DNA from 2 places in the Ensifer meliloti genome. Region 2 is predicted to be linked to the other one. Evidence: predicted binding sites of a transcription regulator. Region 2 holds the regulator's gene; the other holds the start of a gene.
The links. Region 2 encodes HrcA, which represses chaperone genes, less so after heat shock. Its sites were predicted from a motif close to GTTAGCACTCNCNNNNNGNGAGTGCTAAC; they were not measured.
Positions count from the first base shown of each region.

Region 1 (4,301 bases), 430 kb from region 2:
GCTGCGTCCTGAAGCGCGGTGCGAACGACCTTGACCGGGTCGATGATGCCCATGGCGATCATGTCGCCATACTCGCCGGTCTGAGCGTTGTAGCCGAAGTCGTCGGTGTTCTTCTCGAGGATCTTGCCGACAACGATGGAGGCTTCGTCGCCAGCGTTTTCAACGATCTGACGGGCCGGAGACTGCAGAGCGCGGCGAACGATGTTGACGCCGGCGTCCTGATCGTCGTTCTCACCCTTGACGGTGATCTTGACGGAAGAACGCAGCAGGGCAACGCCGCCGCCCGGTACGATGCCTTCCTGAACGGCAGCGCGCGTCGCGTTGAGGGCGTCGTCGATGCGGTCCTTCTTTTCCTTCACTTCGACTTCCGTCGCACCGCCGACGCGGATGACAGCGACGCCGCCGGCGAGCTTGGCAAGGCGCTCCTGCAGCTTCTCACGGTCGTAGTCGGAGGTGGTTTCTTCGATCTGGGCCTTGATCTGAGCGACGCGGCCTTCGATGTCGGACTTCTGGCCGGCGCCGTCGACGATCGTCGTGTTTTCCTTGGTGATCGAAACCTTCTTAGCGCGGCCGAGCATGTCGAGCGTGACGCTTTCGAGTTTGATGCCGAGGTCTTCCGAGATCACCGTGCCGCCCGTCAGGATGGCGATGTCTTCGAGCATGGCCTTTCGGCGGTCGCCGAAGCCCGGGGCCTTGACGGCAGCGATCTTCAAGCCGCCACGCAGCTTGTTGACGACGAGCGTTGCGAGTGCTTCGCCTTCGACGTCTTCAGCGATGATGAGGAGCGGCTTGCCGGTCTGCACGACGGCTTCGAGAACCGGGAGCATCGCCTGGAGGTTGGAGAGCTTCTTCTCGTGCAGGAGAATGAAAGCGTCTTCGAGGTCGGCGACCATCTTTTCCGGGTTGGTGACGAAGTAGGGCGACAGGTAGCCGCGGTCGAACTGCATGCCTTCGACGACTTCGAGCTCGGTCTCGGCGGTCTTGGCTTCTTCAACCGTGATGACGCCTTCGTTGCCGACCTTCTGCATCGCTTCCGCAATGTCGAGACCGATCTGCTTTTCGCCGTTTGCCGAGATCGTGCCGACCTGGGCGACTTCGTCCGAGGTGTTGATCTTCTTGGCCTTGGCGAGCAGGTCCTTGACGACTTCGGCGACAGCCAGGTCGATACCGCGCTTCAGGTCCATCGGGTTCATGCCGGCGGCAACGGCCTTCGCGCCTTCGCGAACGATCGCCTGGGCGAGAACGGTTGCAGTCGTCGTGCCGTCACCGGCAATGTCGTTGGTCTTCGAAGCGACTTCGCGGACCATCTGGGCGCCCATGTTCTCGAACTTGTCTTCGAGTTCGATCTCCTTGGCGACCGAAACGCCGTCCTTGGTGATGCGCGGCGCGCCGAACGACTTGTCGATAACGACGTTGCGGCCCTTCGGGCCGAGCGTCACCTTGACTGCGTCGGCGAGGATGTCGACGCCGCGCAGCATCTTTTCGCGCGCGCTGCGGCCGAACTTGACTTCTTTAGCTGCCATTTTGAAAGCTCCTGGTTTCGAAATTCCGGAACTGGTCCGGTTTCAAATTGCGGAAGTTTGAAGGGTTGCCGGCGATCAGCCGATGACACCCATGATGTCGGCTTCCTTCATGATCAGAAGGTCTTCGCCGTTGATCTTGACTTCGGTGCCGGACCACTTGCCGAACAGGATGCGGTCGCCAGCCTTCACGTCGAGCGGAACAACCTTGCCGCTTTCGTCACGGGCACCCGAACCGACAGCCACGATCTCGCCTTCCTGCGGCTTTTCCTTAGCGGTGTCCGGAATGATGATGCCGCCCTTGGTCTTTTCTTCAGACTCGACGCGGCGGACGACAACCCGGTCGTGCAGCGGACGGAAATTGGTGCTTGCCATTGTCTAATCCCTCGATCAAATGACACTGCGGGTCACGGATGGACCCGCCAGATGGGTGTTAGCACTCATATCAAGCGAGTGCTAGCGCCAGCCGAGATAAGGCTGGCTGTGAAATGAGTCAAGGATAGGCTCCGAGATTTTTTGCCGGCCATGATCGTTGACAGACCGGGCGCACTTTTGTTTGATGAGTGCCATGGGGTAAGCGAATGCCTCACGAGGCGCCATGCCGGAATTTCGCGTCCGCTAACGATCTAAAGGACGTCGTATCATGGCATCGTTCAACTCCATCTCATCCGAAAAACTCGCTCGTCTCGTTGGTACTCCCAAGGCGCCCGTCGTCATCGATGTGCGCGATGACGACGACTTCGCAGCCGATCATCATCTCGTGCCGGGCTCCTTCCATCGCGGCCATGTTCACGTGCCGCAATGGGCCGAGGAATACCGCGGCGGCTGGGTTGTCGTGCTCTGCAAGCACGGCGGCAAACTCAGCGAGGGTGCCGCCGCATGGCTGCGTCATGCAGGCGCGGCTGCGGAGATACTCGACGGCGGTATCGAAGCGTGGCGGGCCGCGGGACTGCCGCTCGTTCCGGTCGCAAGCCTTCCGAATGCAGACCCTTCGGGGGGATCCGTCTGGGTGACCCGATCGCGGCCGAAGATCGACCGCATAGCCTGCCCCTGGCTGATCCGGCGCTTCGTCGACCCGCGTGCCCGGTTTCTTTATGTCACGCCCGCGGAGGTCGAGGCGGTCGGCGAGCGCTTCGGTGCGACGCCGTTCGACATCGAGGGCGTCTTCTGGAGTCATCGCGGCGAGGAATGCACCTTCGACACGATGGTCAAGGAATTCGGTCTCTCGTTCCCCGCGCTGGAGCACGTCGCCCGTATCGTGCGCGGCGCCGACACGGACAGGCGCGAACTGGAACCGGAGGCGGCGGGGCTGCTTGCCGTTTCACTCGGCCTATCGCGCATGTATGCCGATGATCTCGAACAACTCGAGGCGGGGATGACGATCTATGATGCGCTCTATCGCTGGGCGCGTGATGCGACGCAGGAAAAGCACGACTGGGTATCGCATGGCGGAAAGGGGAAAAGGCCATGAACGGAGGGACAGCCGTGGAAGCCGCGCCCGCCTTCCCGCCGCGGCTTGTTTGATTACCACATCCCTGGAAGAGGCGAGACTGCAGGATCCGTTTCCTGCCAAAGGAAACATGCAATAGGCCGCGCAGTCGGCACTCGAGGAATTCAAGCGCATCGCCATGCGCGCCGACAAAACCGACCGGAGCTTCAACGCGCCGCTTCCCGGAATTGCTTTAAAATCCTTGGGAAAGTGCCGCGTTTTTCTCGGCGTAAGGCTTGTATTCTTGCCCCTTCCTTGCGATGTCAGCCGGAAAGCCGAGTTTGCAGGAAGCCAGCATGGCCGTCAGGATCAACAGTTTTCGGGAAATCGCCGGTCGCTACGACGTTGTCCTTTGCGACGTCTGGGGTGTGCTTCACAACGGCATTCAAGCCTTTGCATCCGCCTGCGAAGCGCTGGCCGAGGCGCGCGCCCAGGGGCTCACCGTCGTTCTCATCACCAATTCACCCCGGCCGCATCCGGGCGTCACGGTGCAGATCCGCGGCCTCGGCGTCCCCGACGAAGCCTATGACCGTATCGTCACTTCCGGGGACGTGACGCAGGCGCTGATTGCGGCGGCCGACAAACGCATCTTCTTTATCGGGGCGGACCGGGATCTGCCGCTGCTTGAAGGGCTCGGCACCGAGATCGTATCCGCCGACGAGGCCGAGACGATCGTCTGCGCCGGCTTCTACGATGACGAGACCGAGACGCCCGAGCACTACCGCGCGACGCTGACGGGGCTCGCCAAGCGGAAAATACCGTTCATCTGCGCCAACCCCGATCTTGTCGTGGAGCGCGGACATAGGCTCATCCCCTGTGCCGGTGCCATCGCCAAACTCTATGAAGAGCTCGGCGGCGAGGCCCGCATTGCCGGCAAGCCCTATATCGCGATCTATCGCGCCGCTCTCGCGGAGGCCAAGGCCGCCAGGGGTGCCTTCGACCTTTCGCGCGTCATCGCCATCGGCGACGGGATGCCGACCGACGTCAAGGGCGCACAGGATGCCGGCTTCGACCTGCTCTACATCAGCGCGGGCATCCATGCGCAGGAATACATGCATGAAAGCCGGACCGACGAAGCAAGGCTCATGGCCTTTCTGAGGCAGAATGGGGCCCAGCCGAAATGGTGGATGCCGCGGCTGGCATGACGGGACGATCGGCATGACCGTTTTTCACCGCAACGAGACCCGCGATCCGCTGCCCGAACATCTTCGCGGCGGTGTGGTCGCGATCGGCAATTTCGACGGCGTGCACCGCGGCCATCAGTCGGTGCTGAACCGCGCGCTGGAGGAGGC
Region 1 is NZ_CP120365.1:3,141,072-3,145,372, forward strand. It holds gene groL (chaperonin GroEL) at 1-1,523, opposite strand, end outside; gene groES (co-chaperone GroES) at 1,599-1,895, opposite strand; gene PZL22_RS22000 (chromate resistance protein ChrB domain-containing protein) at 2,164-2,991, shown strand; gene PZL22_RS22005 (TIGR01459 family HAD-type hydrolase) at 3,306-4,154, shown strand; gene PZL22_RS22010 (bifunctional riboflavin kinase/FAD synthetase) at 4,168-4,301, shown strand, end outside.
Region 1: groES (co-chaperone GroES) is a predicted target of HrcA. The motif match lies at 1,953-1,981, and genes of this name have one in related genera.

Region 2 (4,301 bases):
CACCCTTGGCGCGGAGCGCCTCTTCGACCTTCTCCATGGCCATCCGGAAGTCGCGGCTGCCGTCCTCACGTTCGGCCCAGTTGGCCGTGTAGACGCCGGGGGCGCCGCCGAGCGCGTCGACGGCAAGACCGGAATCGTCCGAGAGCGCCGGCAGTCCCGAGGCCTTGGCCGAGGCGAGCGCCTTGATGGTCGCGTTCTCCTCGAAGGTCGTGCCGGTCTCATCCGGCTCGACGAAATTGAGATCGGCTGCCGATTTCGCTTCGAAGCCGAGCGGCCCGATGAGATCGCGGATCTCACGGATCTTGCCGGCATTATGGCTCGCGACGACGAGCGTCTTGTCGATCAGTCTGCGCATCTATTCCGTTCCGTTCAGGTATTACCGAAATCAATCCTTGGCCCAGAGGCCCGCTTCCGCGCATTCCAGGCTGTTGCCGGCCGGATCGCGGAAATAGAAGGAGCGGGCGCCGTTCGGCCAGCGGATATCCGCCTCGATCTCGACCCCGGCTGCCTCCAGTTTCGCCTTCCAGCCGTCGAGCGCCTCGGCGGCGACCCGGAAGCACATGTGCCCGTTGCCCTTCGTCCCGTGCGGAGGCACGGGAAGTGCGCCCGGTGCAGGCGGCTTCACCGTCTCCGCCGGATTGAAGATCAGGAGCACGCCTTCGCCGCAGCGGAAGAAGACATGGCGGCTGCCGGCGCGCGTGATCCTTTCAAGGCCGAGGACCGTTCCGTAGAAGGCCTCCGCCTGGTCGAGATCGTCCGCGTAAAGCGCGGTCTCCAGAATGCCTTCGAATGTCGGCACCGGACCTGTTCCTCTCAAGTGATCCAGAGCACTTCCGGTAAAGCCGTGACGGTGTTCCGTCCGGAAGTGCGTATTGTCGAAGCGTTAGATCATCTCACTGCTTCAGTGAAGCAGAGAGCGGTCTAGAGCGGGATTAGGAAAAGTGCGCGCGCTTTTCCGCCCGCATCCCGCTTCTCAACTTCTTGGTTCCGATCACGTTCATGTTTTAGGTCGACCCGACCTAAAAACATCGTGATCTAGCCTGCTATCGCCTGCTTCTGCATTTCGACGAGTTCGGCAATGCCGTTCTTGGCGAGCAGCATCAGGCTTGCGAATTCTTCTTCGCTGAAGGGCTTGCCTTCCGCCGTTCCCTGGATCTCGACCAGGCCGCCGCTGCCCGTCATCACGAAATTGGCATCCGTCTCCGCAGCCGAGTCTTCCAGATAATCGAGGTCGATAACCGGCTGATTGGCGAAGATGCCGCAGGAAATGGCGGCCACATGATCTTTCAAGACCTTCTCCAGCTTGACCATGTTGCGCGCTTCCATCCACTTCAAACAGTCGTGGAGGGCGATCCAGGCGCCGGTGATCGACGCGGTGCGCGTGCCGCCGTCGGCCTGAATCACGTCGCAGTCGATCGAGATCTGACGTTCGCCGAGCGCCGGAAGATCGACGACGGCTCTGAGCGACCGCCCGATCAGCCTCTGGATCTCCTGCGTGCGGCCGCTCTGCTTGCCGGTCGCCGCCTCGCGCCTCATGCGCTCGCCGGTCGCCCGCGGCAGCATGCCATATTCCGCGGTGATCCAGCCTTTGCCGCCGTTGCGCAGCCAAGCCGGAACTTTTTCCTCCAGGCTCGCGGTGCACAGAACATGCGTGTCGCCGAAGCGTACCAGGCAGGATCCTTCCGCATGCTTGGAGAAACTGCGCTCGAACGAGACCTTGCGCATTTGGTCGGTTTTTCTACCGGATGGCCGCATCGTCAACTCCTGTCGATCCCGACTGCATGCTTCCTTGGGTCCTGTTCGGTTCAAGGACAAGAACATGCAGAATTCAAAGTGCTCCAGCGGCCTTTGCGCGTCTGAAGACGCGCGGCGCTTTCGTGAGCCTTCTAGATCATGGCGTAGGCAAAGGGAACCGCTTGATGTCGAAGCTTCGCAGTGATTTTTCCCTTTTGCCATTCCCCGCGCGGATCACTATATTCTTTCCGGACACAGAATACTGATCACGGAGTGACATGGTACTGCGCAACCCTGGAACGAAGGGGATCGCATCGGCGCTGGACGAGCGCTCCGGCGAGATCTTCCGCCGCATTGTCGAGAGCTATCTGGAAAGCGGGGAGCCGCTGGGCTCGCGCAATCTCTCGCGGCTGTTGCCGGTGTCGCTGTCGCCGGCCTCGGTTCGCAACGTGATGAGCGATCTCGAGGATCTGGGCCTGATCTATTCCCCCCATGTCAGCGCCGGCCGGCTTCCGACGCAGCTGGGCCTGCGCTTCTTCGTGGACGCCTTCATGCAGGTGGGCAATCTCTCGCCGGAGGAACGCGCCTCGATCGAAAGGCAGGTTCACCCGGGAAATCGGGACAGGTCGGTCGAAAACCTTCTTACCGAGGCGAGCCAGATGCTGTCCGGCATGTCGCGCGGCGCAGGTCTCGTAATCACCACCAAGAGCGATCCCGTCCTCAAGCATGTCGAGTTTATCCGGCTGGCGCCGACCAAGGCGCTGGCGGTGCTCGTCGGCGAGCACGATCAGGTGGAGAACCGCATCATCGAGCTGCCCGCCGGGATCACCAGCGCCCAGCTCACCGAAGCGGCGAACTTCGTCAACGCTCACCTTGCCGGTCAGACGATTCCCGAATTGCGGACGCAACTGGAAAAGGTCAAGGAGACGGTGCGCGGCGAGCTCGACGCGCTCTCGCAGGACCTGGTCGAGCGTGGGCTGGCGATCTGGTCCGGAAGCGAGGGCGACGGCCAGCCGGCGCGGCTGATCGTCAGGGGCCGCGCCAATCTGCTCGAAGGATTGGAAGGGACGGACGACATCGAGCGGCTGCGTATGCTCTTCGATGACCTCGAAAAGAAGGACAGCCTGATCGAGATCCTCAACCTCGCCGAGAGCGGCCCGGGCGTGCGCATCTTCATCGGTTCCGAAAACAAGCTGTTTTCGCTTTCCGGTTCCTCGCTGATCGTCGCTCCCTACCGCGACAGCGACGACCGCATCGTCGGCGCGGTCGGTGTAATCGGGCCGACCCGGCTCAACTATTCCCGCATCGTTCCCATGGTCGATTACACCGCCCAGCTCATGTCGCGGCTGTCGCGCTGAGCGAATCCTTTTGATCGATGAAGCAATCGACCCTTGATTTTTTGGGCCCAAACATCGATATCGGGCTTCAAATCCAGGCAACAGTACGTTCAAGCAAAGCGACTTCCGCTGGTTTGATGATGCCGAACACAGCAAAAGACAGAAATTCGGAGAACGTCATGACCGACGAAACGAACAAGAACGGACCCGAGGCCGCGGCGCCTGAAGAATTCGAAACAGCCGCTGAGCCGCAAGCCGCGGAAAAGCCGGAGGCGGATGCTTCCACGACCGCGCCGGATCCGCTTGAGCTTGCCAGGGCCGAGAGTGCGGAACTGCGCGACAAATATCTTCGCCTTGCTGCGGAGATGGACAATCTGCGCCGGCGCACCGAACGTGATGTCAAGGACGCGAAGTCCTATTCCGTCGCGGGCTTCGCGCGCGACATGCTGGCGGTCTCCGATAACCTGCGCCGCGCGCTGGATGCGATTCCGGCCGACGCCAGGGAGGCGGGCGATGCCGGCCTGAAAGCACTCATCGAGGGCGTGGAAATGACCGAGCGGTCGATGCTTGCGGCGCTCGAGCGTCACGGCGTGAAGCAGTTGGACCCCACCGGCCAGAAGTTCGATCCGAATTTCCACCAGGCCATGTTCGAGGTCCCGAACACCGAGGTTCCGAACAACACGGTCGTCCAGGTGGTCCAGGCGGGATACACGATCGGCGAGCGCGTCCTGCGCCCGGCGATGGTCGGCGTTGCCAAGGGCGGCCCGAAAGCAGCCACCTCTGAAAGCGAGACGCCTGCTGCTTAGAGCGGGATGAGGAAAGGTGTGTGCGGTTTTCCGCCCGCATCCCGCGTCTCAACTTCTTGGAATCGATCACGTTCATGTTTTTACAGCGCCGCGCGTCTTATCAGACGCGCAAAGGTCGCTGTAACACTTTGATCTGCTGCATGTTTTTGTCCTTTAATCGGATACGATTAAAGGAAACATGCAGTAGGTCGACCCGACCTAGAAACATCGTGATCTGACGGCGCATGAATGCGATTTGCGAAGGGCCGCGCACTCTGCAAGGTGCGCGGCCCTTCGGCGTTGTTCGAATTGCCGCATGCTCTTCCAACCGGCTCCGGTAGGCGGCAGGCAGAAGATATTCAGGCAGCGTGCGAGGTCGTGTCGTCGCTAAGCAGCGTGTAGATCGCGCTTGCCGAGTCGCTCGCTCGGATACGCGACACCATGT
Region 2 is NZ_CP120365.1:2,707,630-2,711,930, forward strand. It holds gene rdgB (RdgB/HAM1 family non-canonical purine NTP pyrophosphatase) at 1-355, opposite strand, end outside; gene PZL22_RS19940 (VOC family protein) at 386-799, opposite strand; gene rph (ribonuclease PH) at 1,036-1,755, opposite strand; gene hrcA (heat-inducible transcriptional repressor HrcA) at 2,013-3,092, shown strand; gene grpE (nucleotide exchange factor GrpE) at 3,251-3,877, shown strand; gene ptsN (PTS IIA-like nitrogen regulatory protein PtsN) at 4,216-4,301, opposite strand, start outside.